4 regions of the Anabaena azotica SJ-1 genome follow, and region 1 is predicted to be linked to each of the others. Evidence: predicted binding sites of a transcription regulator. Region 1 holds the regulator's gene; each other region holds the start of a gene.
What was found. The regulator NtcA, encoded in region 1, controls nitrogen genes in cyanobacteria. The targets are predictions, from matches to a motif close to TNTGTANNNNNNNNTACANA.
Positions count from the first base shown of each region.

Region 1 (8,381 bases):
ATAAATAAACAACTTTTTTGATTTTTTAGTAACCAGCTACCATGTAAAATTGCCATATTTTTTATTGCAATATTTTTTATTTTAACAGAACTATATTGACTAGTAAATTGAAAGATATTTTTGATGGAAGAATTTGGATTTCATAAAAATAGATGTGCGTAACGTATTTTTATCAATTTGTACAATCATTGTAATAAAAATTTGCAGTAGAGTAATTAATCCTTCATATAGGATTCCTATTTAATTAGCACTTATGCCAAAACTCTCCTAAAATCTTATTTTTCTGTATCATCTGAGTTTTTAGCAGTTAAATATTACGTAATTATGCTTATTTTTTGTCAATAAATCGTAATTATACTTACTTATGGAGGTTCTTAGCGGCGACCAGATTAGCTGTTAACTGATGTTGCCTGAATCCATGAGATGATATGTATATCATAGTTTACTTGAACTTACTGAGCAAACCTTGTTTATCTTTGTATTGAACAGAAGCCGTCTATATTGCATAAATGTTAGGATTGCCACAGAGAGAGAATAGTGTGCATAGAAGGAAAAAAAACTGAATGGCAGAAGTTGATAAGTCAATATCCTTTGATGGACGGGATATTCGGCTGAAGGTAGGACTGTTAGCCCCCCAAGCTGGTGGGTCGGTGTTGATAGAATCAGGGGATACTGCTGTTTTGGTGACAGCTACACGATCGCAAGCCAGAGAAGGCATAGATTTTCTTCCTCTCACTGTAGATTATGAAGAAAGATTGTATGCCGCTGGGAGAATCCCTGGTGGTATTATGCGCCGAGAAGGTCGTCCACCAGAAAGAGCGATTCTCACCAGTCGTCTGATTGACCGTCCCCTCCGTCCTCTATTCCCTTCATGGTTGCGGGATGATTTGCAAGTAATTGCTTTCACCCTGTCAATGGATGAGCAAGTACCGCCAGATGTGTTAGCTGTAACAGGTGCTTCTATTGCCACCCTGATTGCCCAAATTCCTTTTAATGGGCCAATGGCAGCCGTGCGGGTAGGCTTAGTGGGTGATGATTTCATTATTAACCCCACCTATGCAGAAATTGAAGCGGGAGACTTGGATCTCATTGTCGCTGGTTCACCAGATGGTGTCATCATGGTGGAAGCAGGAGCTAATCAGTTGCCAGAGCGAGATATTATCGAGGCAATTGATTTTGGTTACGAAGCGGTGCGGGATTTAATTCAAGCGCAGCTAGATTTAGTGGAAGAACTGGGTCTAAAAATTGTGCAAGAAGCACCACCAGAAGTAGACCAAACACTAGAAAACTATATCCGCGATCGCGCAAATGCTGAAATTAAAAAAATCTTAGCGCAATTTGAGTTAACCAAAACTGAACGTGATGCGGCTTTAGATGTAGTTAAAGATGGGATCAAAGCTGAAATAGAAGCCCTACCCGAAGAAGATCCAATTCGAGTCGCTGCTACAGCTAATAGTAAAGCCCTTGGTAATACCTTTAAGGATATCACCAAATACTTTATGCGCCGTCAAATCGTTGAAGACAACGTGCGCGTTGATGGTCGCAAACTAGATCAAGTCCGTCCAGTTTCCTGCCAAGTTGATGTTTTACCTAAGCGGGTACATGGTAGCGGTTTATTTAACCGGGGTCTAACCCAGGTCTTAAGCTGTTGCACTCTCGGCACACCAGGAGATGCCCAAAACCTTAACGATGATTTACAAGTAGATCAACATAAGCGTTACCTGCATCATTATAACTTCCCCCCCTTCTCAGTTGGGGAAACCAAACCGATGCGTGCGCCAGGAAGACGGGAAATCGGACACGGGGCTTTAGCCGAAAGAGCAATTTTACCTGTGCTACCGCCAAAAGAACAATTCCCCTACGTAATTCGCGTAGTTTCGGAAGTCCTTTCTTCCAACGGCTCCACCTCCATGGGTTCAGTCTGCGGTTCTACCCTCGCCCTCATGGATGCTGGTGTACCCATTCTCAAACCCGTCAGCGGTGCAGCAATGGGCTTGATTAAGGAAGGCGACGAAGTGCGCGTCCTCACCGATATTCAAGGTATTGAAGACTTTTTGGGTGACATGGACTTCAAAGTAGCTGGTACCGATTCTGGTATCACAGCTTTACAAATGGATATGAAAATATCTGGTTTGTCCTTAGAAGTTATTGCCCAAGCCGTCCACCAAGCCAAAGCTGCCCGGTTACACATTCTGGACAAGATGCTCCAGACTATCGACACCCCACGCATTGAAACTTCACCTTTTGCCCCACGTCTGTTGACGATCAAGATTGATCCCGACATGATTGGTTTAGTCATTGGACCCGGAGGTAAGACCATCAAGGGTATCACTGAAGAAACTGGTGCAAAAATTGACATTGAAGATGATGGCACAGTCACCATTTCCGCAGTTGATGAAAGCAGAGCGAAAAGAGCTAGAAACATTGTCCAAGGCATGACTCGCAAGCTGCATGAAGGTGATGTTTATGTTGGTCGTGTGACACGGATTATACCAATTGGTGCATTTGTAGAATTCTTGCCCGGAAAAGAAGGCATGATTCACATTTCTCAACTCGCTGACTATCGTGTTGGTAAAGTTGAAGATGAAGTAGCAGTCGGTGATGAAGTGATTGTCAAAGTGCGCGAAATTGACAATAAAGGTAGAATTAACCTGACACGCTTGGGTATACACCCAGATCAAGCAGCTGCTGCGCGGGAAGCTGCGGCCGTGAATCGTTAATAACGATTAAGGATTTTAGATTTTGGATTAGAGATAAATCCCAATTCTAAAATCCGCGATGCCTTATTTCAGCGGGCATCGCTGTATGATTTTTTTAATTATTTTTGAATATACAAACGTCCTAGCTTACGACCCCAAGAAATGAGAGTTTCTCGTTTTTTGCCAATTTGTCAATTTCCGGGATTTTTGGTACATAAAGATTAAGTAACCTACACGGTTGGCTTTTATCCTATACTTGACATCCAGCATAGTGAGTGCTAAACGTCTACCAGAAACTACCGCCCACGTCAGAATCACCCGCCAATCTTGGCAGCATGGCTTTCTTGAAGGTGATGTCAGCGCCGGCGATTTTGAATGGCATTTTCAATGGCATTTTCGACGGGGAGAGCTTTCTGTCAAGCCTTCCCAGGGTCGTGCATTAATTAAAGAACCTCTCGGCCGCTTTTTGGAAAAACAAGATTATCAATTAGAACCAGGGGGAGATTATGCTTTTACTATTCGGGCAGAATTGTAAATAGAAGAATTCAGGAGTCAGGAGTCAGGAGTCAAAATGTAGAGAAAAACCTAGATTCATTACAGATAACCTCAAACTCTTGCCTGTTACCTGTTGCCTGTTGCCTGTCTCCACGAAAAGATTTTTATGCCTAGCGGCACGCTACGCGAACAGCAAGCCCTTGTCATTAGTCATTAGAACTATTGGAAGTTAAGCGGTTGAGGTAGCGTTCAATTAAAAGGATGGCCACAATGTCATCTATTGGTCTTGGTGGCTGTCGCATACCTTTGGGTAAGAGTTTTGTGAGTCCTGTTGGTGGGAACATCTGCCAATAGCGATCGCGTGCTTCTAAAGTTGTATAACGCTCATCTATTAAAATAATATTTAGTGAATCTGTTAATTCCTGATTTAGCTGCTGTTTCCATTTTTTGGCGGTAGTTTGATCCCCCATGACAATTAAGGAAATAGGAAACTTTTGCCGTAGTTTTTCAATGTGAGCGATCGCATCATTCGCAGGGACTACTTGATGATCATACAGTTGCCGATCCACCCCCATCACGGCTACACCACATTTATCTCGACCGGGATCAAACCCTAAAATTGCTGGTTGTGTGTTTGTCATTGGTCATTGGTCATTAATCATTAATCATTAGTTAATTTTCTTCTCTGTCACCTGTCACCTGTCACCTGTTTAAGTGCTAAAAATAACTTGACCATTGAAAATTGCCACTAATTTTACTCTTAAAGGACCGGCTGTGTAGGTATCCTCCGCAGCTATAGCTTTAATTTCTAATGCTTGATTAGACTGTTGCAATTGGGCAAAAAAGCGCAAAAACGTACCTTCTATTTGTACGGTTTCGATAATTCCTGCATTGCGAGCGCGAAATTGGGAAGCAGAAATCAGCAGGTCTAGCCTTTGCCTTAATTGATATGATGTCATGTTTTTCATATCAGCCGCAGTTGTAGCCAGGATTTGACCCGTGGAAAATACCAATTGATTGCGCGTAGCATCAGCAAAAAATTCTATCTGCTTTTCTCCCCTAACGTAATTACCAGCAGAGAAGATTCGCACTACATATTCTCTGCCATCGTCGATTTGATTGATGAGTTGCTCAACTCTATCTTGAGTGACACGCAATAGTTCTGTATTGGCAGGATTAGAACCAGGTTCGCTTAATTCAATGTTGGCATTGCGGTTAGCTTCCTGCAAAATTTGGACTACTACCTGACGAGCCGCAGTAGGTTTATTGACTTGTACCACACCAGCAGCCAAAACTTGTCCACGAACTAAAGCCAATTTACCTAAACGCAAGTCACGATATGACTGGTAATATTTTTCCAGCCTTGCTACTTCTTGTTCTAAATAACCTTGCTGTTGTTCCAACTCTTTGAGACGAGATTCCCTAGTAGCAATTACTTGCTCCCGTTTTTTAATCTCTAGATTACGATTTTGAATTAGTTGATCTAATTTAGCAATTTTCTGATCACGTTTTTCAATAGCTTCTTGGCGATTAGCAAGTTCCTGATCGCGTTTTTCAATAGCTGTTTTTGCTTCGTCAATCGCTTTTTTCGCTTCTGCATATAGTCGCTGCCGTTCTGTCTTTAATTCTTCAACTGCTGTTTGCAATGCCTGACGTTGATTATAAAGGGTTTGTAGTTCAGTTCTAGCTTGTTGATACTGTATCACTACTTCACCAAGTCGGCTTTGAGTACCTTGCAGTTGAGCTTGGGTTTTAGCTTGTTGACTAATGGTGCGGTTGAGTTGAGCTTGTGTTATGCGTTGTTTAGCATTGACAGCTTGTAAAGACTGATTAATTTTTTGTAAATCTTGTTGTGCCTGAGTTTGTTCTTTTCTAGCTTCCGTCAGCTGTTTTTCTACCTGGCTTTTTTCCGTTTCTGCGGTTTTAAGTTGTTCTCGCTTGTTTCTCAGGTCTTTTTGAATATCCTCTAATTCAAATACGCCCTTCCGCAATCCTTCATCAGCAGCAAATAAAATTGCTAGGGTTGAGGCGGAAATTAAACCGCCAGTAAAAATAGTTACCAGCACCGCCGTATTTTTGGGACGCAGCTTAAACAGTGAGAGGCGTGCTTTGCCAACTCTTGTGCCGATGCGATCGCCCACTGTGGCAATCACACCTCCCAAAATCAAAATAGCTGCTATCAGGATGTACCCGGTGGTCATCTTTTAACTACCGTTCACGTAGTGTACCGGAGGCATAATGCTTCCAAATACAGCCTACTACTTTCAACGATTGTCTGTGGGGGAAAGGAGATTGGCAAAAGCAGAAATTAATCAATTTTTAAATTACCTCCAATTGTGTATATTTTTTCTGGAAATACCAGATGTGCCAATGTCCTCCCCCAGTTGTGATTACAGGGCATGAATAGAGAACAGTGATCAACTATGAAGCGGAGGATTTAAATCCCCCACCAACGCCTTGCAGCAATTGATGGGAGATTTAAACGAGTGTGATAAAACTGCTCACTCTTAAGTAAATTGCTTACTTAAGGTAACAGGCTTATGTACAGTAATCTTCTTCTTGTGGATGGAAATCATTTTTTTCTCGCGGAGGTCGCCAAGTAACCTGGTGACAGTAACACGAGTAGAACCAATTGCTTCAGCGATCGCCTGATGAGATAACTTCAAATCAATTGTGATCCCATCAGCACAAGGTACACCAAAATCTCGACAGAGAATTAATAAAAAACTCACCAACCTAGAACCCATATCTCGGTGAGCAAGAGTTTCAATCATCATCTCTGTCTGGAGAATACGGGAAGAAAGACCCCGTAGCATTAACATTGATAACTCTGGATTTTCCTTTAATGCTTGTTCAACTTGTTCAATTGGTGCAGATAGTAATTCTACAGCAGTAAATGCCACTGCATGGTAAAATCTATCTGACTTGTTACCCGTTAGCAATGACAACACACCAAAAACGCTATTTTCCCGTAGCAGTGCCACCGTTATTTCTTCTCCTGCCTCATATACCCTGGAAAGCTTCACAGCACCCTTGAGAAGAAAATAAACTCGTTCGGCGGGATCGCCGGGAAAAAAGATCGTTTTGTTGCGTTCAAACGTCTCCACAACCGGTGGAAAGGCTCCAGTTGCCATCTGACGAAAAACATTTGCTAGGGCTTTATCTTGTGTCACGATCATCTCCCTTCCCCTACCCAATGCCGGAAAAATAAAAACTGATTACCTAAGAATACACCTGAAAAATCAAGAAAGCACCGTCAACCTTTCTGTTTTTTCCTATACTCAAATCTACCACTTTATCTTTATTTGTTTATCATGATACCTAATTCTTGTTATTTTTAGCCATCAGTTATTGATAAGTAGTTTCAGAGGCTCAACTTAAAAGGTTTTTTGGGTAAAAATTTCTAATATCTTTATAACTTCTTAATCAATGAGGAGAAAATTTGTTGCACTCAACACCCTAACTAGAAAATAAGGTACGGGGTAAGAGGAAAAGCTTAAGGGGTAAAAGAAATATCTATATTCATGCATTGTGCTTACCCAGTTGATGAAGACTACTTAATTGTTTTTTTCAAAATCACATTCCTAACAAAGTCAAAATATGCTCAGATTCTAGTATGCTCCTAATGATTGATCACATTAACAATTTCTATGCTGAATCTGTCCGGAAAAAATGCCCTAGTAACAGGTATTGCCAATAACCGATCCATCGCGTGGGGAATTGCCCAACAACTCCATCAAGCAGGTGCTAACTTGGGCATTACCTACTTGCCAGATGAAAAAGGCAAATTCGAGAAAAAAGTAGCAGAATTAGTAGAACCACTTAAACCAAGCTTATTCCTGCCCTGTAACGTCGAGAATGACGAGCAAATTCAAGCTACGTTTGAAACTGTACGTCAGCAGTGGGGAAAACTAGACATCCTCATTCATTGTCTAGCTTTTGCTAATAGAGATGACTTAACTGGAGATTTTAGTCAAACCTCTCGTTCTGGTTTCAATAAAGCTTTGGAAGTAAGCACTTATTCACTAGTTCAGTTAAGTGGTGCTGCTAAACCTTTGATGACAGAGGGTGGTAGTATCGTTACTCTTACGTATTTGGGTGCAGTTCGGGCAATTCCTAACTATAACATCATGGGTGTAGCCAAAGCTGGATTAGAAGCAAGTGTTCGTTACCTAGCCGCAGAACTTGGTCCCCAAAATATTCGTGTTAATGGTATTTCCGCAGGACCAATCCGCACTTTGGCATCTTCAGCAGTAGGCGGTATTCTGGATATGATTCATCATGTTGAAAAAGTTGCTCCCCTACGTCGCACCGTCACACAGATCGAAGTAGGGAATACAGCAGCTTTCTTATGCAGCGATTTGTCTAGCGGTGTGACTGGGCAAATTCTGTATGTAGATGCAGGATATGAAATCATGGGGATGTAGGGAATAGGAGTTCAGGAGTTCAGGAGTATGGCTAACGCCACGCTTCGCTATCAGGAGTTGAGGAGTTCAGGAGAAAGCAGATTGTTCTTTTCTCTGTCTCCTCTTCCACTAAGTTGCTCCATGTCAAATGACTAATGATTAATGACCAATGATTAACAATCGCATTGCTACAGTTCACCGCACTACTGGGGAAACTGATATCCAAGTCACCATTAACCTTGATGGTACAGGCATTTGCAAGGCTGCTACCGGGATTCCTTTTTTGGATCATATGTTGCATCAAATTGCCTCTCATGGGCTGTTTGACTTGGATATTCAAGCCAAAGGTGATTGGGAAATTGATGACCACCACACCAATGAAGATGTGGGTATTACCTTGGGTCAAGCTTTACATCAAGCACTAGGTAATAAAAAAGGTATTGTCCGCTTTGGTAATTTTCTTGCACCTCTTGATGAGGCTTTAATTCAGGTGGCTTTAGACTTTTCTGGAAGACCTCACCTCACCTATGGTTTACAAATTCCTACTCAACGGGTAGGAAATTATGATACTCAACTGGTGCGGGAATTTTTTGTAGCTTTGGTAAACCATAGCCAAATGACCTTGCATATTCGCCAACTAGATGGTATTAATTCCCATCATATTATCGAAGCAACTTTTAAAGCTTTTGCTAGAGCTATGCGAATGGCTGTAGAAATTGATCCTCGTCGTGCTGAGACTATTCCTAGTTCTAAGGGAGTGTTATAAGTTACCACTATCAGA
Region 1 is NZ_CP178454.1:3,717,916-3,726,296, forward strand. Features, by position in the region: gene ACLLO5_RS16275 (DEAD/DEAH box helicase) at 1-56, opposite strand, end outside; gene ACLLO5_RS16280 (polyribonucleotide nucleotidyltransferase) at 564-2,720, shown strand; gene ACLLO5_RS16285 (DUF3146 family protein) at 2,971-3,234, shown strand; gene ACLLO5_RS16290 (pre-16S rRNA-processing nuclease YqgF) at 3,401-3,835, opposite strand; gene ACLLO5_RS16295 (DUF3084 domain-containing protein) at 3,905-5,395, opposite strand; gene ntcA (global nitrogen regulator NtcA) at 5,702-6,373, opposite strand; gene fabI (enoyl-ACP reductase FabI) at 6,845-7,621, shown strand; gene hisB (imidazoleglycerol-phosphate dehydratase HisB) at 7,770-8,366, shown strand.

Region 2 (8,381 bases), 2.6 Mb from region 1:
CAGATACAATAAAATAAAGTATTACGAATATATCTGAATAATCATTGCAGATAATATCAATATATTGCGAATATGAGCAAGCGATAGATATCAGCATTAAATTATAGATATCACAGATAAAAAGCATAAAAAAAGGGAGTCTAAATATTATGGCTATCACTAAAATGCTTGCTAGTATGACTCAATTTGTTTCTGAAGGCTTCATGCGAATTTTTAGCCCCACAGATGATGCCTATCCTGTAATTGGTTTCCAACCTTTTACTGGTGTTCCTTATAAAAAAGGTAAAGCTGCATCTTGGTAGATATTTACTTAAAAAAACTTCACATTTGTAGAAGTAATAACAATGAAGGCGTGAGATTAAATTCCACGCCTTTTTGTTAACAGGAGTTAGGTGACAGGTGACAGGGAATAGGGAACAGGGAATAGGGAACAGGGAACAGGGAATAGGGAACAGGGAACAGGGAATAGGGAATAGGGAATAGAAAAGAAATGATTATTTATTCTCCCCTGCACCTCTGCACCCCTGCACCCCTGCCCCTCTGCACCCCTGCCCCCCTGCTCCCTTACCTGCTTCCGGCTTCAAAAATTGCTTTGTTTTCTAGCCAATCTTTACCGACTTGGATGCTGATATCTGAACCGATATTACCTGTGCTTTCTACTCGCACTTCGCCAAATCCTAAAGTATTACGAATTGATTCGGCGCTTTCACTGTCTCCTTGTTGGGCGACGATGTGGGTAATTTCTAGAGGTTCACCCCATGGTTTAGAGATAAAGATGTTGCGATATCCGGCTTTTTCCAAGGCTGTAATGAGGGGGCGGATTTGAGAGCGATCGCCACCTGTACTATCTTGAATTGCTACTCGCAATGCACCAAGGTCTATTGTTTCGGTGTCTAATAATTCTGATTCTAAACCAAAATTCTGAACCATTAATTTTTTGATTGCTCGTTTCTGGGGTATCCAATAACTGGCATCATACTCACTTTTTTCACTAAAGCGTCCAGGCAACATTAACATCTGCATATTAGAACGATTAGTTCGGGAGCCAAAACCAACCAATGCAACTAATTCTTCAACTGTTAAATTAGTGTCAATATTATCTTTAACTACATTCAAAATTTGGGGCAATTGCGTTAATGTTGAGGGATTGAGAGTTTGTTCAATCAAAGAACGCAAAACCATTTGTTGACGCTGAATTCGTCCAATATCACCTAGTTCATCATGGCGGAAGCGTAGTAATTGTAAGGCTTGTTCACCTTTAAGATGCTGTTTACCTGCCTTTAAATTAATATATAAATGCTGTGAATCATCCTGATATTTCATATCTTTGGGAACGTACACTGTTACTCCGCCCAAAGCATCTATCAGCTTGGCAACCCCCAAAACATTAATGCGGACATAACGGTCAATTCCCACTCCACCCAAGAGATTACTGACGGTTTTAGCAGTTAAAGCTGGCCCACCATCGACATTGGCAGCGTTAATTTTTTTTGTTCCAAACCCTTCAATTTCTGTGCGAGTATCTCTAGGAATAGAAAGCATGGCGATTTTTTTTGTCTCTGGATCAAATTTGATCAAGAGCATTACGTCAGCAAGACCGTCAAAAGAATTGATTTGGGGTAGATACCTGAGTTCCTTGGTATCACTGGGTGGGTTTTGAACATCTGGTGGTAGTACACTCATGCCCATAACTAAGATATTAACTGGGCGGGTTAATTGGGAAAATTGGAATCCATCACCAGAAATGCGATCGCCATCAAAAACTGCTGCATCCTTGGCACTCAACTGCGCTTGCTGTAAAGGCGTACTGTCCCAAGAAACTGCCAACAAAGCCCCCGCCATACCTGAAACCATTGCAATCCCACCCATACCCACCACAAACCACAACCAACGCCCTGATTTTGATTTACGAGAAGTTTTACTTCTGGTTTTGGCTTTTGCTGATTTATTATTTTCTGCTGATGTTCTTTGACTAGTCACAAATTCCCTCACACTGACTGATACAATACCGTAAATTTGCCGAATCAATATATGTAGACAAACCAGACTATAATAGATAGATCTTAATTAATAGTGCTGATTTTTTATGATCTTGGGAACTACAAGACCTTTACCCGGATTTCTATTTATCTGTTGACAATCCGGAGAGGTTTCTGGAAGTACGGCAATAATAAACCAGATTTGATCATATTGCTTGATGGATTAACTCTAAAGTTGTGTATCAACAATAAATATCTTAACGGGCTAATTACTTAAAAGACGTAGATTTAATATTTACGCAGTATACGTTCGGCAAAATTGCTAAATCCTGGTAAACGGTAAGACTTTCCTTGGATAACACGGAAAATTAGCCAAATACTCACCAAAAAGTAACCAGATGTGAAAAAACTGTTAAGAATCAACAAACGGATTGCCAAAAAATCCGAAGTAGCCGCCCCAGAAGATAACAAAAAGTATCCCAACATCCATGTAAAACCCAAGGTAATGGACAGACGGCTTACGGCTAGTTGTTCCCGACTACCCTGACGGCGATAGAGAGTCCAGAGGGAGGGGAAAAAGCCAAACACGGGAATTAAGTATAAAAGCAAAAGTTTGTTAGAGGTGGCTGTGTCTTGAGGATGTGGGTAATTTTCCATTGGTGGTAGATTGTGCATTGTGGTGGGTCTACTTATAAACTAGAGAAATGAAAAAGACTCATATAGTTAGAGATAATAGTCTGTAAAGAAGAATTTAACTTAGTTCTATTTAGTTCTATCCCCAATCCTCTGAAAATGCAGACACGCAAGCTACTCGACTGGTGGCAAACATTTACACCAATAGTGCGAATCGGGGCGATCGCGCTATTCGCTCCTCTATTAGTTCTCAATGGTTGGGCAATTTCGGCAATTTTCAATTATTTTCACTCTTTGATTGCTATTTTAGTCGGAGCATCAGTTCTAGCTTTTCTCCTCAACTACCCAGTTAGTTGGATGGAAAGGCGCGGTGCTAGGCGAGAACAAGTTGCTATCTTAGTATTTTTATTGGCTTTGTCCATTTTATTGGCGCTGGGTGTCACCCTCTTTCCTCTAGCCCTTACCCAAGCCCAACAACTTGTAGCCCGCTTACCAGAGTTAATTGACTCCGGGCGATCGCAATTAATGATTTTAAACGAAAAAGCCGAAAGCATGGGCTTACCAATTAATCTCGATGCGATCGTCGTGCAAATTAATGATCGCGTCAAAGGACAATTACAAGCCATAGCTGGACAAGTTTTAAATCTAGCAGTTGTCACCGTCACCAGCTTGCTAGACTTTCTGTTGACAATGGTATTAACCTTTTATCTATTGCAACATGGTGGTGAACTCTGGGAAAGTTTAGTAGAATGGCTGCCTAGCAGATTCCGTGAACCTTTTTCCAGAACAGTACGCCTTAGTTTCCAAAACTTCTTCATCAGCCAATTAATACTATCTATCTGTATGGCCTCTGCCCTTATACCCAGCTTTTTGTGGTTAAAAGTGCCTTATGGGTTATTATTTGGCTTAACCATCGGAATTATGGCTCTTATCCCCTTTGGCGGTTCTGTGGGTATTGCTGCTACAACTTTATTAGTATCCCTCCAAGATGTTTGGATGGGAGCTAGAGTCTTAGCCGCAGCCGTCATAGTCCAGCAAATTTTAGAAAACCTAATTGCACCCCGAATTTTAGGAAGTTTTACCGGTTTAAATCCCGTTTGGGTGCTAATTTCCGTCTTAACAGGAGCGAGAATAGGCGGACTTTTGGGTGTAATTGTAGCGGTTCCCTGCGCTGTTGTGATTAAAACAATAATTAGCGCCATCCGTCCTCCAGTAATTCGTTATGATACCGAAGAATCCTCATCAGGAGAGATAGTTGCACCCATGACACCAGAAGAATCTGCAAAAGCTGAAGTGAAAAATTCCCTTAGTGTTTCTGATAACGTAGCTTGAAAATTTTGGATTTTTGATGCAACTATCTACAATTTAAAATTACAAATCCAAAGTTGAAGAGACAAGCGAATTTTAGATGTTGTTTTTTGGAAGTCCCTTAGATTCAGGACTAAGTAGAGGAGATTTAGTGAGCAAATTGCTACTATTATCAATTTGCGAACATCCAAACACACTTAACATCACAACACTAGCAGCGGCTAAAACGTAGCGTCTACCCAAACTCACTGCGTACCGTCTTTGTAAGAAATTTTCTTGCACAGCACTAAATTTGTATACGTTCATCTACTACCTCATTAGTTGTTTTAGCTATCCATCAAATTAGACGCTGATTATGTGTCAGATGTTCACTATGGCATTTACCAGTACAAGAACAGTTGACCGTTACAGTTTTGGTAACAGATATTGAAATACATTCAATTTTGGTTTTGTGCGATCGCGCATTTCTACTAATACCCACATCCCTGACTTATTTGAGAAGTCGGGGATCTATCCCATTTTAAGTTTAATGGAAATATAACATCCTTTTAATTTACAGGAACAGTCCACCAAGCTAAACTATAAGCTTGAGTTGGTTCATTAACTTGTTGTTTAAACTGCACCCGAATTTTATAATTTCCATCAGATGGAACAGGACAAAAAATATGCTCTATATTATCTATTTCACTCACAGAAGAACAAGTAGCGACTTCAGTTGTGGGAGCGTCTGCTTTGACTAAATAAAGGTCGAGGTTATTTAATCCCTTATCTATAAAACTTTCATTGACATCATATTCTTGGTTTTTATTTCTATCTTCTAATTCTACCAACCTATCCCAAGTTAAGGTAATAGCTACAAAACTATTGTGTTTTAAAGGTTTTGCTAAACTATATTCCACAGATGATGCAGCATTAATAGTATTATAATCCCAACCAATTGCTGGAATAGAAGTTGTAGGTTGCCATTGACCAGGCAGAAATTGTTGATAAGCACGAAAAGCATTTAAATGACCTGTCCCCATTTGATCATCAAGGGGAACTTTTTCATCTTTGTAAGCATCAGAAGCAAACCAATCTCGATTTTGTTTATCAACTAAAGTCCTAGTCATACCCAACCATAAACCATCACCTCTATCTTGAATTTTATCGGTTGAATTTAATAATACAGCTTTCATAACTTGATGATTTCGAGCATCAAGAGTCCAATTTGGTTGTTTAATTCTTAACTGTCGGTCAGCAAATTCTTGTAATAAAGCCACCGTCGCTGTAACATGAGGCGCGGCAAAACTCGAACCTGTAGATTTATTCAACTTGCCATCAGGATTAAGTAAAGGAATATTACTACCGGGAGCGACTAAACTAATTGATCTGCGTCCATCAATATTAAATTCCTTACCAACTAAGCGATCGCCCACACCTTGATTATTACCTGCTAGATTAGAAACGTTAACTTTATTGAAAATCCCTGCTCTTGGGGATGAAAAAGCCACGTTAATTCCGTTAAAATTATCTGTAGGAATGGGAATCCCGCCTTTGCCTTGGTTACCTGCGATCGCATACACCACATCATGAACCCGACTCGACCAGTCAATACACAAAGTTAGTAAAGCTTGACCATCCAAAACAGCCTCTGGTCTGGGGTCACGGTTCAAAGGTTCACCAAAACTAAAGTTAATGGCGCGAACATCACCGCTATTTTGTAAAGCTATATGTTGTGTTGATAAACACTCTTCCGGTTGACCCATATTTTTCGTAGATCCGACAGCAGAAGAATATAGCCTTGCATCTGGTGCAACTCCCGGCCAAGCCTTATCTTGACTTACCATCACCGCAGCAACATTATAAGCATGGGGATCAACACCACTATTTGACTTAGCTGGTGCAGTGCGTAAAAACACAGCCACAGGGGAAATCGCACGATTTTTAGACACCGCTTTATCCAAGCCAAACATACCAGGACGACCAATTTCTACCTGACCAATGGCAATTTTGCGGCCAGTTAAATTGTAAGGAGGTTGATGTAATTTCAGTACATCAATACCACCACTTCCTAGCGAACTGCCAAACTGCACAGATGCCAAAACTGGCACAGTCAAACAGGAAACACCCAAACCGCAAATTATCCAAAATTTGTTCATAGTCAATTTTCCCGCAAGAGGCAAAAGAAGGAGTTTTATTGAAAATTTTGAATTTTACAATTTGAAATTAGAATAGATTTCTCCATATTTTGTTACAATGCTTACAGACGAGGACGCTTAAGAACCCACTAGCCATGACCCAAAACCCATCTAAAAAACCTATAGTTATCTCTCCATCTATCCTATCAGCAGACTTTAGCCGTCTGGGTGACGATATTCGCGCTGTAGACAAAGCGGGAGCAGATTGGATTCACGTTGATGTAATGGACGGACGTTTTGTACCTAATATTACAATAGGTCCTCTGGTTGTGGAGGCGATTCGTCCGATTACAACCAAACCTCTGGATGTCCACTTGATGATCGTGGAACCAGAAAAGTATGTAGAAGGTTTTGCTAAGGCTGGTGCTGATATCATTTCTGTACACGCTGAACATAATGCTTCACCTCACCTTCACCGCACTTTGGGACAAATCAGAGAACTCGGTAAAAAAGCTGGAGTTGTGCTAAACCCCGGTACACCTTTAGAATTAATTGAATACGTACTGGAACTGTGTGATTTAGTGCTGATTATGAGCGTTAACCCCGGTTTCGGTGGACAAAGCTTTATTCCTAGCGTAGTTCCTAAAATTCGCCAACTGCGTCAAATGTGTGATGAACGCGGTTTAGATCCTTGGATTGAAGTTGATGGTGGACTGAAAGCCAATAATACTTGGCAAGTTTTGGAAGCAGGAGCTAATGCAATTGTAGCGGGTTCTGCTGTGTTCAATGCTCCTGATTATGCTGAAGCGATTAAGAATATCCGTAACAGCAAGCGTCCTACACCTGAATTAGCGGCTGTTTAAATCAATACTGCTAACTAAATAATACTTAAATCCTCGATTTCTTTGGGAAGTCGGGGGTTTATTTTTGCTGCTACTGATGCTATAGTAGACCCGTGATGTTAATCGCGTCAGCAGTCAACAGAATATTTTTTAAGCAACAGGAGTCTAAAATAGTGTCACTGTAATAGTATCACTGCTAAACATTACCCCTATGGCTATCAGACCTAGAGTAACAATTACACTGGATGAAGAAATATATAAAGAGCTTACAAACATAGCTGAAGAACAGGAGCGTACACCAGCTAACTTAGCAGCGTACATTGTTACGAAAGCTATTAAGGAGAAAAATAAAGAAAATCTACAAAATAAAGAGGCATTATGAGTAATTCACAGCCATTAGAAGATTTTCCCGCAAGGCTGGATGATATTGACAGCAGATTAGATCAGCTTGGAGATGAAATTGATTTAGTCCGCACTATTCAGGAGGGTGTCAGACGTGAAACCCGTTCTAACAGTCAAGCATTAGCACGATTAGAAAGAACAGTAACCAACCTTGCGGATATTGCGCGTTTACATCAGCAAGCACTAAGGCAGTCTGAAAGACAGTTTCAGGAGTTCCAAAGAAATAATCAAGAGTTTCAACGTACTACTAATGCGGCTTTGGAACGAATTGACAGAATTTTAGATTACTTAATCAAGCAATCAGGTGGTCAGGGTGAGGGTTAGATGATGGTGTAGGCGATCACCAATTACACAACCAAAACGATCAACTACCTTAACCAAATTCTAGAATGTCATTAACCCAAGGTGGCGATCGCTAAAACTTTTCTCTGATAAGGTTTTCTGGGAATTAGACATTTTTTATTATTTATTCTCAATAATATTTCTACAACGCCTATGTTTTCGTTACTTATTGCGACTAAATGTATGTAAACAATGCCCGTATTTATTACGGGATAAGGGTTTTACTTAATTTACTTGTTATCTCTTGACATCTCATTAGTGGATAGACTATACTAGAATTAATATAAATTTTTGCTTGCAATCCATCCGCTTCTTGTGGTATTCTTTAGAGGTGGGTAGAAAATATTTTTGTGTAACACTCACAAATTAAAAGTCAGACTACCTCATGGCAGTGCTGACGGTTGTTTCTCATATATTTTCCCATAGGAGAATTAACATTTACGTGAGTCTTTTATGGGTATATATTGACTTTTCACTCTCAGCCTGTAGGGTGGGTTAAGCGCATTTATGCTAAAATGCGATCACCGTACTCTGTCAGGAGTTTTCTGTATGGCTGACGTTACTTACGACGAAATTTTTGGAGCAGTATTAACCTTACCTCCTCTATACAGAGCGATGCTTGCTGAACATCTTCTCAAAAGTCTTGATGAAATTAATCCTGAAGTTGAGGCTGCTTGGGAAACAGAAATTGCAAATCGCATTCAGGCAATAGATGAAGGTCAAGTTACGTTAATACCAGCCGATGAAGTATTACAAAG
Region 2 is NZ_CP178454.1:1,085,163-1,093,543, forward strand. Features, by position in the region: gene ACLLO5_RS04690 (nicotinate phosphoribosyltransferase) at 150-302, shown strand; gene ACLLO5_RS04695 (LCP family protein) at 565-1,980, opposite strand; gene ACLLO5_RS04700 (hypothetical protein) at 2,268-2,654, opposite strand; gene ACLLO5_RS04705 (AI-2E family transporter) at 2,772-3,944, shown strand; gene ACLLO5_RS04710 (proteinase inhibitor I4 serpin) at 4,017-4,226, opposite strand; gene ACLLO5_RS04715 (S8 family serine peptidase) at 4,469-6,058, opposite strand; gene rpe (ribulose-phosphate 3-epimerase) at 6,193-6,900, shown strand; gene ACLLO5_RS04725 (ribbon-helix-helix domain-containing protein) at 7,091-7,261, shown strand; gene ACLLO5_RS04730 (hypothetical protein) at 7,258-7,605, shown strand; gene ACLLO5_RS04735 (addiction module protein) at 8,173-8,381, shown strand, end outside.
Region 2: the regulator NtcA is predicted to act here: its motif matches at 6,147-6,166, upstream of rpe (ribulose-phosphate 3-epimerase).

Region 3 (8,381 bases), 3.1 Mb from region 1:
TGTGATTACTCGAATCTTGATTGTTTCATAGGCATTTTTAATCGTCTAGACCAACAAGACTACAGGTTTACTATCACAAACTCAACTGAATTATCACCGAGAACTTGGCAAGTTGTGACTTTGGGATCATGTATTGATGAGCAACTGCAACTCCTAACCCAAAATCAAAAGCTTACTGTCTGGGGTCGTGTAAATTTATCTGGTAATTGGCTACTTGTCGAACATATCGACGAAGTATCAAATTGATTTTCTTGCAGTTAAATACAATACTTTTTTATAAATTGTCCGGATCATTAGATAAAAGCTAAGTATCAGTGAAGTAGAGAGTTCTAAAATAGACATCTACTATGCGTGCTGCCATTTCACTTTTAGTATCGAGTCTGGTATTCGGCTCCTTAGCTTTTAACTACGACGCAATGTTCACTAGCCTTTCTCATTTGCTGATTGCTAATTCTGGTTCAGGAAAGCTGCTTGCAGACAATTCCAAACCCGGTCCTAACCAACCAGAACAGCCAGCACCTCATCGCGGTAGTGGACGTAAGGAGTCCATAGAATTTCTCCTAAACATCAATTCTGCCGTTTAACACCCCTTGGGTCAAACTGCTTTTAGGAGAATTTCTTGCCAGAACAAGAATCAATTTACCGGAATAATCGGGTGTCCCACATCCTGGACACAATCGGTCGGACAGAAACAAAGACAGTTAAAGCACTACACAACTCAACAACCTTTCCAAATGTTATTTTCTTTGACAGAGATATAGACAGTTAAGCACTACACAACTCAACAACCGTCCTGTAGTTTCATCTTCTCTGACAGAGATCAAGACAGTTAATGCACTACACAACTAACTGGAGTTTAGTATTTCTTCAAAACATCCGGTAATTGCAAAAACCTAGCCTTGTATTAGTGATCCAGTTACTCATCACTGAGATATAAGTGCTAACCTATCTGAAAAGTTGATGCGATACCAAGTTGGATAGTTACAGCATTTTCCAGTATTTAGACCACACTCCTGTTGATGTATTTTTTTCTTTGTGCCTACTCTTCTCTATGTCTACGGTACGCTATGCAGTCAGCGAGCTATAGACGCACGCAGGGCTTGACGATCCGCTACGCTAACGAAATCGTGAAGTGCCATTATGTCTAGGCGCGAAAAAATATATGGTTAATCTACCTGAAAATCGCTGTAGCTAGGCGTGATTAAACCAAAATATATCAAATCTTGTGAAGGAAACGGAGAATGGTTACAGGGCAAGGGTTTTCCCCTTTCCCCCGTTATTTTTAATCCTTTGGAATTCCCATTTTCCTTTTTTGACTGACAAGAAATTTGATGTTGGTGTACTGCTGGTAGCTATATCAGTCAGCGGACGGCCGTTTACAACTCTTGTCAGATCAGGATGATATTGGCAACGGCTATCATCTATAATTAAGCTGGTTTATGAGCAATAAAATACTTGCTCAAAAAGTATATTTGCGTTTTAATATGCTCAAACCCGGCTTTCTCCAAACGCTCTACCAAATCATCAGCAGTGTAATTCTTGTAGTAAGGTTCATGGAAGGTTTTTGGGAAATTGTTGATTATTAATTCCATTTCCGGTGAATCACTCAATTGAATCGAGTCACAAATAATAAAAGTTCCTCCTGGTTTTGTTACTCGGAAGCATTGCTCAATAACCGTTTGACGCACAGACGCTGGTAACTCATGAAAGAGAAAAACAGACGTTACTGCATGAAAATAGTCATCTAGATAAGGCAACTCTTCGGCGTTGGCTTGTAGAAGTTGTGGCAATTCCACTGGATTTTGAGATAATAGCTCATTGGCTTTCCGCAAATAAGCTGGTGATAAATCAGTCCCGAATAAAGAAGCTTGAGGTAAAACGGCTCGAATCATTTTTAGAGTCCGACCAGTTCCACAAGCTATATCTAAAATTCGGATTTGTTTTTGTGGAAGAGATGGGAATTTTGCTAATCCCCGTTTCAGGGGAGCGAGAATACGTCGCCGCATGGCATCAGCTGAACCACCAAACAAAATTTCTACCTGTAAGTCATACAAATTGGCTGACAGGTCGCTTAAATAACCGTTAGTTTGGTGATGAAAATTCTGCACATAGTAGCTGGGATAGCCTTCTTGATCTATTTCTGGTGAAAACTCTTGCAGGCGATTTCTAGTGCTTCGCTCCCAGATTAGGGGCAAATCTAGCCATATTAATGGATAGTAGCGGAAAAAGTCTTCCCAAGGATGATCAAATAATAAACTGTGGGGATATATTCCTATTTCTGCATCCTGCCAGTCTGTTTCTAGCAGCTGGTTTAATCTGTTTTGCAGTTTGAGTATTAACTCTTGCGGGATGCCTTGGCTCACTGGTAATAGTGTGGGATGCACTAGCTTCCTTAACTGTGAGGTTAGGGTGTTGTGAGCAAGACTGAAATAATTCTTTCCCTGTTGAATGCTCTGATAGGTTAGCTTTGTTAAAATGTCAGACATGAAAAATAAATTAAATTTTATTACACTTAATTATTTTATTTGAATAAAAATAAAGAATAAAGAATTTTTACAAGAAAAATTCCTATTTTTAGCTATGGGATATCAAAGCCTTGATATTCAGTGGTAATTTTCTGGCTTTTCATCATAATTCTGGAGACTGCGATCGCTCAATTGTAACTTTTTATGACGAAATTACAATTTCGTAGCTTATGATACAGAATTTTAGTTATTATAAATATGTGAAAGAAAATAAATTCTATTACTAAAAAATAGAGAGGACTAAAGCTATGACTATTCAAGAAAAATCTCGTGCATTAATGGTTCGTCAACATCAGCAAGTTAAAAACCGTCAACAATCTATGCTGATGCGTGCTGCACAGGAACTCGGTCTTCCCGAAGAAATATCTCACTATTGGAATCCCATTCAAGGGAAGATAGATCCTACCACTCAGACCCTTTATAGTCGCAGTAATGCAGCAATGAGCTAGAGAAAGGCAGGGAAGCAGGGGAGCAGAGGGGCAGAGAAGAATAAGATAATTGTTTTTTGCCCAATGCCAAATGCCCTGCATTTTACTGTTAGAAAAAAACCACCCTTGAGGGTGGCTTAAAATTTACTATTTTTACTGAATTGCGATTAGCAATCGTAATATAAGAAGAATTCGTAGGGATGAGGACGCAACTGCATCTGCTTCACTTCGTTAGCTAGTTTGTAGTCAATCCAGTTTTGAATGAAATCTTCTGAGAATACGCCAGTTTCGGTTAAGAAAGCGTGGTCATTTTCTAGTGCTTCCAAAGCTAGTTCTAAAGAACCTGGTGTAGAAGGAATCTTAGCTAGTTCTTCTGGAGAAAGTTCATAGATATTCTTATCTAAGGGTTCACCAGGATGAATCTTGTTCTTGATACCGTCAATACCAGCGCAAAGCATGGCTGCGAAGGCTAAGTAAGGGTTAGAAGTGGCATCAGGACAACGGAACTCCAATCGCTTGGCTTTGGGGTTGTCTCCAGACAGAGGAATCCGCACAGAAGCAGAACGGTTTCCTTGGGAGTAAGCCAAGTTTACTGGTGCTTCATAACCTGGGACGAGGCGCTTGTAAGAGTTTGTAGTGGGGTTTGTGATTCCCAATAATGCGGGAGCGTGTTTGAGGATACCACCGATGTAGTAGAGTCCCATTTCGCTCATGCCAGCATATTTGTCACCTGCAAATAGGGGTTGACCACCCTTCCAAATTGATTGGTGACAGTGCATACCAGAACCGTTATCACCAAAAATGGGTTTGGGCATGAAAGTAACGGTTTTGCCGTATTTTCTAGCCACGTTCTTGATAACGTATTTGTAGGTCATCAACCAGTCAGCAGCTTCGATTAACTTACCGAATTTGAAACCGAGTTCGCACTGACCACCAGTTGCAACTTCATGGTGTTGTTTTTCAATGGGTACGCCACAAGCTGCCATTGTTAACAACATTTCTGTCCGAATATCTTGGAAGGTATCGGTTGGAGGAACTGGGAAGTAACCTTCTTTGAAGCGTGTTTTGTAACCCAGGTTAGGACCATCCACTTCGCCGTTTTTACCCTTTCTACCGGTGTTCCAACGGCCTTCTACAGAGTCTACATGATAGTAGCCTTCGTTGGCGGTTTGGTCGTAGCGGACATCATCAAAGATGAAGAATTCAGCTTCTGGACCGAAAAAGGCTGTGTCACCGAGTCCTGTGGAAGCTAGATAATCTATTGCTTTTTGGGCAATTACACGGGGGCAACGGTTGTACCATTCGCCTGTTCTTGGTTCTTTAATGCTACAAATAATACTTAGAGTTGGCTCTTTCATGAATGGGTCGATCCAAGCTGTGTTGGGATCTAAGACCATTGTCATGTCAGATTCTTCGATGCCTTTCCAACCCCGAATACTGGAACCGTCGAAGGGTACACCACTGGAGAAGGAACTTTCATCAATTTGGTCATGGTACACAGTCAAGTGCTGCCATGTACCTGGTGTATCTATGAATTTCAGATCGATCATCTGAATTTTTTGGTCCCGAATCATCTTCAAGACTTCTTGTGGGGTTGTCATTGTTACTCCTTGTGTACCCAATTTCCTAAGTTAAGACCAGACTTTGCCAAAATATCCTCACCCTGTGACGCTAACCCAAGTTGTGACACACCACCTGGAATATCGTAATTAGTTGACTTGAGACAAGTTTGTGGTTTTTGTTACAGATTGTCTGGATTACAGGTTATATTAACCTTTCTTTTTTAATCTGCACAAAACAAGAAACTTCATCTTAACGGGGTCAACTTTGGCATAGAATCCTTTAAGTAGTGGTATGGATAGTTTTGTGCCGTATCTATTTTATGCAGTTTATGCAGATGGCACAAAATTTGATTGAGTCAGGTAGGGTGGGGCGCACCCAAACTCAAGCTTGAGGAGGTGTCTGTGAGGACACGCTATGCTCTTTAAGTCCGGGAGTGATTCACGGCTAGAGCAGCCCAAGAATCTCACCTCTAAAAGTTGTGAGAACGTCAATGGTGCATAACTGCAACCAAATTAATATCAAATCATAGATAGCAACGATTGGGAGAAAAGGAATGCGCGATGCAGTTACAACTTTAATTAAGAATTATGACGTAACCGGAAGATATTTTGACCGGAATGCGATCGATAGCCTCAAGTCTTACTTTGAAACTGGTACGGCAAGAGTACAAGCGGCGGCGGCGATTAATTCTAATGCGGCGGCTATTGTTAAGCAAGCTGGTGCGAAGTTATTTGAAGAACTACCAGAATTGATTCGTCCTGGTGGCAATGCTTATACAACTCGTCGGTTTGCTGCTTGTTTGCGTGATATGGACTATTACTTGCGCTATGCTACTTATGCGCTGGTGGCTGGTAATATGAATGTGTTGGATGAGCGTGTGTTGCAAGGGTTACGGGAAACTTATAATTCTTTGGGTGTCCCTATTGGTTCAACTGTTCAAGGTATCCAGATTATGAAGGGCATTGTTAGGGAGCAAGTTGCAGCGGCTGGTGTTGCTAATACTGCTTTTGTTGAGGAGCCTTTTGACCATATCACTCGTGAGTTGAGTGAACAGGATGTTTAAAAGCGAAAGGCAGAAGGCAGGGGGCAGAAGGCAGAAGGCTTGAATGCCTTGTTTGTCATTTTGTTTTCACTGTCTGTTGATGTCTGCTATTTTGCGCTAATTAATTTTAGATATCAAAAGATTATTGCGATCGCACTTTGGCTGTTTGGACAAGGTGCGTTTTTTTAATGTCAGAATCAGGATGTCCAGGATTTAAGGATTTACAGGATTTTGATTTTCAAGATGAGTGCGATCGCACTTTGGCTGTTTGGACAAGGTGCGTTTTTTTAATGTCAGAATCAGGATGTCCTGGATTTGAGGATTTACAGGATTTTGATTTTCAAGATGAGTGCGATTGCACTTTGGTTGTTTGGACAAGGTGCGTTTTTTTAATGTCAGAATCAGGATGTCCTGGATTTGAGGATTTACAGGATTTTGATTTTCAAGATGAGTGCGATCGCACTTTGGCTGTTTTTAGCAAGGTGCGTTTTTTTAATGTCAGAATCAGGATGTCCAGGATTTAAGGATTTACAGGATTTTGATTTTCCAGATGATGGCGATCGCACTTTGGCTGTTTGGACAAGGTGCGTATACTTTTTTTTATGTAAATAACCGTTTGTTGACTAACAAATGTACTTAGTAGTATAAAAGTGAAGGCACACAAATACTTTTATAGGCAGTTTTATATGGTATATCCTCTTATTACATCACTTATTGGGGTATTAGTTAAACCATTAGGAGAGAAAGCAGTAAACAAATTAAGTCGCAATCAGAACATTTTAAAACTTTTAAAAACATCTAATTTAAAACCAGATACCCCACCTAATAATTTTGAGGGTGTTTATGCCTACACTTTAATTGAGTATGATGTAGATAAACCAGAAGCTATTTTAAAGTTATTTGGCCAACAAGAAATTATAGAAGAATTTAAGCAAGCATGGAGTCAAGATAGAGAATTTAATCTCCAAAAGTTAGATGATTATATTGAAAGTTATGCTATTGGTGATGAAATTAAAAAGCAGATTATCAATTATCATGAGGAATTAAAGGAAGAATTTAGGAAATTTAACCAGTTATTTCTTGAAATGGCCAAACGTCCTAGATCAGTAACAGAAATTTTACAAGATAAGAAAATAGATAAATTACAAAGTAGTGTAGAAGAAATTAAACAACTTTTAACACCTGGGGAAATTGCCAGAGAAACTGAATTAGCTAGACAATTAAAACAATGGTTTCAAACACTGGGTTATAAATTTGAAATTTACGAAGTCTTAGAAAAAGAATATTTTGAATGGATTATCAATATTCCTCAACGACGAGGATATGACCGGATTTTGATTCACGGAGTCGAAGCAGAAGCGGGAATTAATGATATTAATGTAATAAAACAAGCTGTAGAAACTCACAAAACTGATGAAGGTTGGATAGTTGCACCGCGTCGAGTTAGTAAATTAGCCAGAACAGAAGTTGAAAAATCTGAAAATAGCCATATTTTTTGTTATTCATTTGATGAATTAATCGAAAATGATGCTGATTTTAGTGGTTATTTTGAATGGTTAGAAAATGAAGTTACCAGCAGAGGAATTGATCAATATTATGTTCCCTTGGCTTGTACCAAAGAAGAAATTAATCCCCAAACTAAACAGCGGCTTGGGATTAATCATTATGGTAAAGATGACGATTGGATTGAAGGTTGCATTAATCAATGGTTAGATGATCCAGTTAAAGAACATTTATCTGTTTTAGGGGAATTTGGTACAGGTAAAACTTGGTTTGCTTTCCATTATGCTTGGTTGGCTTTACAGAAATATTTAGAAGCAAAAAAGAAAGGTACTGAAAGACCGCGTATTCCTTTAGTGATTCCTTTAAGAGATTATGCCAAAGCGGTGAGTATTGAATCTCTATTTTCTGAATTCTTTTTCCGTAAACATCAAATTGGTTTATCGGGATATTCTGCCTTTGAACAACTTAACCGCATGGGGAAATTATTATTAATTTTTGATGGTTTTGACGAAATGGCCGCACGAGTAGACCGTCAAGCGATGATTAATAATTTCTGGGAGTTAGCAAAAGTTGTAGGAACAGAAGGAACGAAAGCAATTTTAACTTGTCGGACGGAACATTTCCCCGAAGCATTAGAAGGACGCACACTTTTAAATGCCGAATTACAAGCTTCTACTAAAAATTTAACTGGAGAAACGCCCCAATTTGAAGTTTTAGAATTAGAAAAACTTAATGATGAACAAATTCAACAGGTACTTGAATTTAAAGCTAAACCAGAAACCGTTGCTAGTGTAATTAACAATCAACAATTATTAGACTTAGCACGTCGTCCGGTGATGATTGATTTAATTATGGAAGCATTACCGGATATTGAAGCTGGTAAACCTGTGGATATTTCCCGTGTTTATCTCTATGCAGTGCGGCACAAAATGGAACGAGATATTAAAGCTGACCGCACTTTTACCTCAATGGCAGATAAATTATATTTCCTGTGTGAATTATCTTGGGAAATGCTGTCAACTGACAAAATGAGTTTAAATTATAAAGAATTTCCTGACAAAATTCGGCGTTGTTTTGGCAAAGCAGTAGAAGAACAAAAAGATTTAGATCATTGGCATTATGACATGATGGGGCAAACCATGTTAATTAGAAATGCTGATGGTGATTATTATCCTGCTCATCGGTCATTATTAGAGTTTTTTGTTTCTTATAAATTGGGACGAGAATTAGGGATTTTAGCAGCAGATTTTCAGGAAGTTGGGGAAGTTCTTCCCTACGACCAGGAAAAAATAGATTTAAGTCAAACTTTTGGGAAAACTC
Region 3 is NZ_CP178454.1:658,014-666,394, forward strand. Features, by position in the region: gene ACLLO5_RS02840 (FAD-dependent oxidoreductase) at 1-246, shown strand, start outside; gene patX (heterocyst-inhibiting protein PatX) at 348-584, shown strand; gene ACLLO5_RS02850 (class I SAM-dependent methyltransferase) at 1,428-2,486, opposite strand; gene ACLLO5_RS02855 (hypothetical protein) at 2,774-2,974, shown strand; gene glnA (type I glutamate--ammonia ligase) at 3,121-4,554, opposite strand; gene apcB (allophycocyanin subunit beta) at 5,070-5,579, shown strand; gene ACLLO5_RS02870 (hypothetical protein) at 5,747-6,082, shown strand; partial or broken gene ACLLO5_RS02875 (WD40 repeat domain-containing protein) at 6,314-8,381, shown strand, end outside.
Region 3: the regulator NtcA is predicted to act here: its motif matches at 4,682-4,701, upstream of glnA (type I glutamate--ammonia ligase).

Region 4 (8,381 bases), 2.5 Mb from region 1:
AAAGTTCCATAAGTGGTATTACCAGCTTGACTCCAAGACAAAATTTTGATTGATTGAGAACTAGAGAAAAAGTCTTGACCACTGGTAGAACGAGCAACTGCACGGAATAGATAATCACCTCCAGTTAAGCTGGAGAAATTATTCAGGTTAATTAAGGCATTAGATAAACTAGCCCCGCTCCAAGTTCCCAGATTAAAAATGCTGCCACTCTTCACAGCTTCTAGACGAACATTTGATAAAGATGTCCCATTGGACAAACCATAATTCAACCGAATTGCTCCACCTTGGAACACTATGTTATTAGTGCTATCACCCGCAGCGTCAAAAACGTTAAAAGAACTAAAGCTAATGTTATTTTGTGTGATACTAAAAGCTTTTTCTAGCCAATCAGTAGAAGCACCAGCTTTATCGTAAGCTTTTGCCCAGAGGGAATAATTACCAGCAGTGAGATTTAACGCACCCAAGGATAGGCTGTAGTTGAAACTACCCCATAGGTTATTTGAACTCCAAGGTGTGAAACTGGTGACATTAGCTACATCTACGAAAGTGCCATCACTTTTCTTGAGCCAGAAATCAACACGAGAAAGATCAGTTGCACCATTAGTGTCATATACCCAACCACCATTAATGCTTAGTGTACCTGTTGTTGTGACGCTACTGCTATTAAGGTTGAATTGTAATGATGTGGGTGCAGTGTTGATACTAAAAGCTTTTTCTAGCCAATCAGTTGAAGCACCAGCTTTATCGTAAGCTTTTGCCCAGAGGGAATAATTACCAGAAGTGAGGTTTAACGCACCCAAGGATAGGCTGTAGTTGAAACCACCCCATAGGTTATTTGAACTCCAAGGTGTGAAACTGGTGGCATCAGCTACATCTACGAAAGTGCCATCACTTTTCTCGATCCAGAAATCAACAAAAGAAAGGTCAGTTGCACCATTAGTGTCATATACCCAACCACCATTAATGCTCAGTGTCTCGGTTGTTTTTAAATTGGTTTTATTAAGGTTGAATTGTAATGATGTGGGTGCAGCGTTTATAGAAAGTTCAACATCTACATATTGTCTACCAATTTTGAAAACATCAGAATCATCCTCCGCTTTCAATAGCCTCAGTTCTGTGGGGCTGTAAATTTTGCCTGATACCAGTCCTGCTAATATCTCACCTTCATCACCAGGAGAATCTACAGGACTGGCATAAGCATCTAAAAAGTGTCCAATCTCTTCAACCAGAGCCGTACCTATTGCAGTTGAATTATCTATATTTTTCTTGAGAAAAGACCTATTGATGTAGATTGTATTGGTACTTTCTCCATAAGCAGCATTAGCACCATTCATTTTACTATCAAACAGAAATCGTACATGAGGTAAAACACCATAATTTTCACCTAATACCTCAGTACCCCAAGTTTGTGCTTTGTTAATATCAAAGTCTTTTCCAAAGGCGATTTGAGCATTAATAACGAAATTATGATTGAAAATACTCCCAGCAGCATAAGCTATTGAAGACGTTGCTTCCAGATTATTTTCGTATGCCTCTATTAGTTTCTGACCGGCTAATTGCAAAAGTTGTTGGGAAGTCAATCCCTGCAAATCTGTTAAAACGCTTGGGGGATTATTACTTAAAGGATTTGGAGAACTACTCAACCCAAAAAGATTAGTTGGACTATCCTGATTAGTGTCTATATTTAGCGAATTCATATACTGTATATGCCCCTGTATATATATACTCGTTGAATATTTTATACATTTAGTATAAAATCGTCAATATGACTATAATGTGACTTGTCAAAAAATAATTTTTCTTCACAGAAACGAATTTATATGAGTACAAAAATAAAAATTATCCTCTACAGTAAACCTGGTTGCCATCTCTGTGAAGGCTTACAAGAAAAGCTAGAACAAATCCAAAACCTCAATTTCGACTTAGAAATACGGGATATTACCAGCCGTGATGATTGGTTTGCAGCGTATCAATATGAAATCCCGGTACTGTTTCTAACAGAGGACGAAACAGAGACTTTACAACCTATACCCCGTCCTTCTCCTCGTGCTAGTGTCAAGCAATTGGAACAAATGCTTTTAAAATATATTCCCAATACAGAAAAAAATAATGCAAAATAAGCGCAAGGTAAGCTTGCGGCGAGGTGCGGTATATGAAATTACGGGAATTATTAGCGGCTGTAGACGGTGTAGAATCTCCAAAGACTGCGGATGTGGAAGTTGAGGGGATAAAAACTAACTCCCATGCTTGCGGTGCTGGAGATTTGTTTATTGGAATGCCGGGAACAAGGGTTGATGGTGGAGAATTTTGGCCAAGTGCTTTAGCTTCTGGTGCGATCGCTGCTATTGTTTCTTTGGAAGCAGCTGCAAAAAATCCGCCTACACCGGAATCTGTGGTGATTAGTGCCAGTAACATGAATAAAGCTTGCGCTCAAATTTCTGCGGCTTTTTATGGTTATCCTGGACAAAAGCTGAAGATGGTGGGTGTGACCGGCACGAATGGTAAAACTACAACTACCCACCTGATTGAATATTTTCTCACTACAGCTAATTTACCTACAGCTTTGTTAGGAACTCTTTACACTCGTTGGCCTGGTTTTTCCCAAACTGCGGCTTTTACCACTCCTTTTGCGGTGGATTTGCAGCAGCGTTTAGCACAAGCTGTTGATGCTGGGTGTGAGTTTGGGGTGATGGAAGTTAGTTCCCATGCTTTAGCGCAGGATCGGGTTTTTGGTTGTCCGTTTGAGGTGGCTGTATTTACTAATCTTACCCAAGACCACCTTGACTATCACCAGGATATGGAAGACTATTTTGGGGCGAAGGCGTTGTTATTTAGCCCTGATTATCTCCAAGGCAGGGCAATTATTAATGCTGATGATGAATATGGTAAGCGTTTAATTTCTGGGTTGAGTCGTGAACGGGTTTGGACTTACAGCGTTAATGATCATAATGCTGATTTTTGGATGAGTGATTTAAATTATCAGCCAAATGGTGTCAGCGGCATTTTACATACTCCCCAGGGTGATGTGGCTTTTGGTTCTCCTTTGGTGGGACAATATAATTTAGAAAATCTTTTGGCGGCTGTTAGTGCTGTTTTACATCTGGGTTTAGATTTGCAAGTTGTAGCAAATGCGATACCTGATTTTCCTGGTGTGCCGGGCAGGATGGAACGGGTGCAAATTGCTCCTAACCAAGATATCAGCGTGATTGTGGATTATGCTCACACTCCTGATAGCTTAGAGAATTTACTGAAAGCGGCTCGTCCATTTATACCAGGCAGAATGATTTGTGTGTTTGGTTGTGGGGGCGATCGCGATCGCACTAAACGTCCGAAAATGGGTAAAATAGCCGCTGAACTTGCTGATATAGCTGTGGTGACATCGGATAATCCCCGCACTGAAGACCCAGAAAAGATTTTAGAGGATGTTTTGGCAGGTATTCCTGATACAGTACAACCAATGGTAATTTGCGATCGCGCTACGGCAATTCGGACTGCTATCCTGGAAGCTAAACCCGGTGATGGTGTATTATTAGCAGGTAAAGGCCACGAAGATTATCAAATTCTGGGTACTGAAAAAATCCACTTTGATGACCGAGAACAAGCACGAGAAGCTCTACAGGCCAGAGTCTCGATTTAAGCTTAAAACTGTTGAAAGATGAGAAGCAACCAGAAATCAGTTAGATTAACTAAAGAGTTGCCAAGAATTTACTTCCTAAAAAGTCTGCTTGATTTGAGTCATTAGAGGGGCAAATATGCCAAGAACACAGAAAAACGATAACTTTGTTGACAAGTCCTTTACCGTTATGGCAGACTTGATCCTCAAACTCCTGCCAACCAATAGAAAAGCTAAGGAAGCATTTGTATATTATCGAGATGGGATGTCAGCCCAGGCAGAAGGTGAATATGCTGAAGCGTTGGATTATTATGAAGAAGCCCTGACTCTAGAGGAAGATACTAACGACAGGAGTTATATTCTCTACAACATGGGGCTGATTTACGCTAGTAATGGTGATCATGATAAGGCTTTAGAATTTTATCACCAAGCTGTTGAGTTAAATCCCCGTCTACCCCAAGCATTGAATAATATCGCTGTAATTTATCACTTCAAAGGTGAAAAAGCCAAGGAAGAAGGAGATAACGACGCGGGAGAAGCACTTTTTGACCAAGCCGCAGATTATTGGGTGAGAGCAATTCGTATGGCTCCCAATAATTACATTGAAGCTCAAAACTGGTTAAAAACCACCGGGCGATCGCAAATCGACGTATTCTTTTAATTTGGTAATGGGTGATTGGTAATTGGTAATTGGTAATTGGTAGATAATTATCCTCTATTCCCTATTATCTCTTAACTGTCACCTGTCACCTGTCACCTCTCACCTCTCACATATTCCCTATTCCCTGACAATGATAGATCGTGAACAAGTCCACAAAGTCGCTAATCTTGCTCGGTTAGAATTGACACCAGATGAAGAAGAGAAATTTACTACCCAACTCGGTAGTATTTTGGAGTATATCGAGCAACTGAGTGAACTTGATGTTACTAATGTACTTCCTACAACTAGAGCAATTGATGTTAGTAATGTGACAAGAGAGGATAAATTACTACCCTATCCTGATAGAGAAGCTATCCTCCGCAGCGCACCTGAACAGGAAGGTGAATTTTTCAAAGTTCCCAAAATCCTCAATGCTGACTAAATAGCAATTAAAATCCAAACTTTTGTGGGGTGGGAAAGATTCTCGCCCTAATTTTTTTTGATGAGATTTGATTCTATGATTCTACAAAAAAACCTGCTTTCGCAGGTATACACACAACAAAACCATGAGTAATAAAAAAAATTGATATTAGCTATAATAAGCCTGTTCCGCTTCTAACTGACGAACTAGCTTGTCGTCACCTTTAGCTTTAGCTACTTCTAAACGGTGTTCTACGCTTTTTTGAATATTCTGTCTGTGTGCTTCGTCTGCTTTTTGGACTGATTGTAGTCTATTGCTACTCATTGCCATAACTCCTTTATGTTTATTTTTATGTCATGCAACTATAACATAACATATATTTTGTAGCTGTTGTTACAGAAAATTATAAGATAATCTATATTAATAGTCAAGCCTGGGTTTATGAATAAATGATTCAATCAAAAATCCTGACTTTATTGAGTGATTTTGGTGATCATGATGTTTATGTAGGGGTGATGAAGGGAGTAATTGCCCAAATTAACCCTAATTTGACCTTAATAGACCTAACGCACCAGATTCCACCGCAAAATATTGCCGCAGCTAGGTTTTGCTTAATGAATGCCTATAATTATTTTCCCAAGGGTACGGTACATTTAGCCGTAGTAGATCCGGGGGTAGGTAGTCAAAGGAGAGCGATCGCTCTAAAATTAGAACAAGGCTATCTTGTTGGACCCGATAACGGCATTTTTAGCGGCATAACCAGCAAAAATCAGATTCTTGCAGCCGTAGAACTTACAAATCTTAACTTTTGGAGCACATCCCAACCTAGCAGCACTTTTCATGGTAGAGATATTTTTGCACCAGTAGCAGCACATCTAGCCAGTGGTGTTAATCTGCAAGAACTAGGAAGGGAAATCAATCCTGAAACTTTGGTAAAATTGGATATTGCTGAATGCAGAGAAACTACAAACGGTGTAGTTGGTTGTATTCAATATATAGATCACTTTGGTAATTTAGTCAGCAATATTCCTGCAAGTTATGTAAAAGATAAAAGCTGGTGTGTGCAGATGAAAGATTTGAGCATACCAGGATATGCAGCTTACAGTGATGTGCAAATTGGGGAAGCTTTAGCTTTAGTTGGTAGTCACGGTTGGGTAGAAATTGCTATCAATAGCGGTAATGCAGAGATACAATTGCAGATCAATTGGCAGGATGAGTTAGAAGTAATTATTGCTGCTTGATAAGCACCTCAGTTTCACAATAGGTAGATATAGTGAAAATAGAGAGTAAATTTGTTTTTTTTTTGGTATTTCCACTGAATTTTATACTTAAATTGAAAGATTAGTTAAAGACTTAACTGCGTGGACTACATTGTATTAAATTTACATTTATTATTAATCTATTAGTTATTATTCCGGGTATGAAAAATAATTAAATGAAGACTATAATAAGTGGAATTCACTTAGGGCTTTCGCAACATCTTCGTTTAAATCAAACAGTGCATATATGACTATCCTACCTTCTGGTAATAAGGGATTTCCCGGTTCTAACGTCTACATTAACGGCATCCTCTGGGGAGGAAATTATTGGGTGACAGGCCCAACCAAAACAATTGACTACTCTTTCTGGGGAGTTGGTAGCGCCGTTTTTGACGATTCTTTTGATGGCTACGCCAAAAACCCCTATAACTGGTCTGCTGGCGAAAAAGCAGCTATGGTAGCAGCCCTAAAGACTTGGGAAAATGTAGCGAATATTAAGTTTGTCGATATTGGGAACAATAATCGCAATGCTACCTTGGGCTTTTACAATTTGGGCAACACTGACATGGGTGTTGGATCGCTAGGAATATTTAACCCTCCAGGGGAAGAGGGAATGGGGATGGGCTATTTCAATCGGGAAGGAGATGGTTGGGATATAAATGGAAACAAGCAAGGTGACTATGGCTTTATTACCTTGATTCATGAATTAGGACATGGATTAGGTTTAGCCCATCCTCACGACAATGGTGGTGGGTCGCCAATTTATCCAGGTGTTACCAGTGCTTTTGGCTCTACAGGTGACTATGGCTTAAATCAGGGCATATATACAACCATGTCCTACAACGATGGATTAGTCTATGGTGGCGGAAAACCAAATACATTAGCATACGGTTATCAAGGAACACCGATGGCCTTTGATATCGCCGCCATCCAGTGGCTTTACGGGGCTAATCTCACCTATCGTCAGAATAATGACACTTACTTTCTCCCCAAAGTGAATGCTTCTGGCACTTTTTACTCTTGCATCTGGGATACAGGGGGAATTGATAAAATTAGCGGTGTGGGTGCATCCTCCGGTGTCAGAATCAATCTGAATGACGCTACTCTCGATGTGACTCAAGGAGGAGCAGGGGGTTATCTCTCCGCTGCGACAGGCATTTTTGGTGGTTTTACTATCGCCAATGGCGTTGTGATTGAAAATGCTGATGGGTCAGATTTTGATGATTCGCTTACAGGCAATGAGTTCAATAATAAACTCTTTGGAGGTAGGGGAAACGACACTATTTATAGTGGCTTAGGACAAGATAACCTCCAGGGTGGAGATGGTGATGACTATCTTAACAGTGGTGTAGCCCGCAGTAGTCTCGATACTGCTAATGAAAGTCTTGATGGAGGAAGCGGTAACGATTTCCTATTTGCAGGTAATGGAAATGACAATATAATTGGTGGTCTTGGCAATGATACCCTGTACGGGATGGGTGGGAACGATATCCTTAGAGGGGGACTTGGTGACGACATCCTCATTGGGGGAAGAGGAAAAGATAAATTGTTGGGTGAAGGCGGAGTGAATCAGTTTGTTTATGATGAATTAGGAGATTCTCTGCTTAGTGGCTTTGATATTATCTTCAACTTTAATGCGAATCAGGGCGGTGACACTTTCGTTACTTCCGCTAGATCAGGTTTCTTGAACTCAGGTTCTGTTAGCACTCTCAATACAACTAAAATCAGTTCAGTCCTAAATGATGTAAGCTTTAGTGCTGATTATGCAGCAATGTTTACCTTATCTGGTACAAGCAGAACCTTTGTAGCTATTAATGATGCTACTGATGGATATCAATCATCTCTAGATGCCATTATCGAGGTGACAGGATTAGTGGGAAGTTTAAGTATCAACAATTTTGTTATTTGGTAAATTCATAAATCTTCTCAGTTGTTTGCTTTTGAGTTTATCAATACAGCAGATTGCAGATCAATGAGGTACAGAATGTCAATTGAAATCTAGACAACAAAGGAGTTTTACTCCTGACTCCTGCTGTATCTCTCGGTAGAGACTTGTAAATATTAGTTATAAGTAAAATATTAGTTATAGCGTTTCTCGGTTGAATGAGATACTTTTAATTCCACCCCCAACTCCCACAAGCGGGGAGGGGACTATGTGATGTATCTTATATATTCAGACTGTCAAGTGTAGTTATATTGGCTCTGAGAAGTTGATCAAATTCCATTAGTGATTAAACTAGTAGATGGAATCACTTCTCAGTTAATTTCTATGACTACACAAATATTATCTGCACCAGAAGTCTATCAAGGACAGTTTGGCGATTTTACAATTACCAAGAGCGATCGCACAGGTGTTATCATCTATCGTACAGGTTTAATGATAGCCGCCATTAGTTTTGCGATTGGTAGCGGTTTAGCCTTATTTTATCCTCATAACCCTGTTGCTAT
Region 4 is NZ_CP178454.1:84,799-93,179, forward strand. Features, by position in the region: gene ACLLO5_RS00390 (S8 family serine peptidase) at 1-1,697, opposite strand, end outside; gene ACLLO5_RS00395 (glutaredoxin family protein) at 1,833-2,120, shown strand; gene ACLLO5_RS00400 (UDP-N-acetylmuramoyl-L-alanyl-D-glutamate--2,6-diaminopimelate ligase) at 2,153-3,637, shown strand; gene ACLLO5_RS00405 (photosystem I assembly protein Ycf3) at 3,753-4,274, shown strand; gene gatC (Asp-tRNA(Asn)/Glu-tRNA(Gln) amidotransferase subunit GatC) at 4,405-4,695, shown strand; gene ACLLO5_RS00415 (hypothetical protein) at 4,843-4,998, opposite strand; gene ACLLO5_RS00420 (S-adenosyl-l-methionine hydroxide adenosyltransferase family protein) at 5,124-5,915, shown strand; gene ACLLO5_RS00425 (bluetail domain-containing putative surface protein) at 6,181-7,845, shown strand; gene ACLLO5_RS00430 (DUF2301 domain-containing membrane protein) at 8,203-8,381, shown strand, end outside.
Region 4: the regulator NtcA is predicted to act here: its motif matches at 5,055-5,074, upstream of ACLLO5_RS00420 (S-adenosyl-l-methionine hydroxide adenosyltransferase family protein).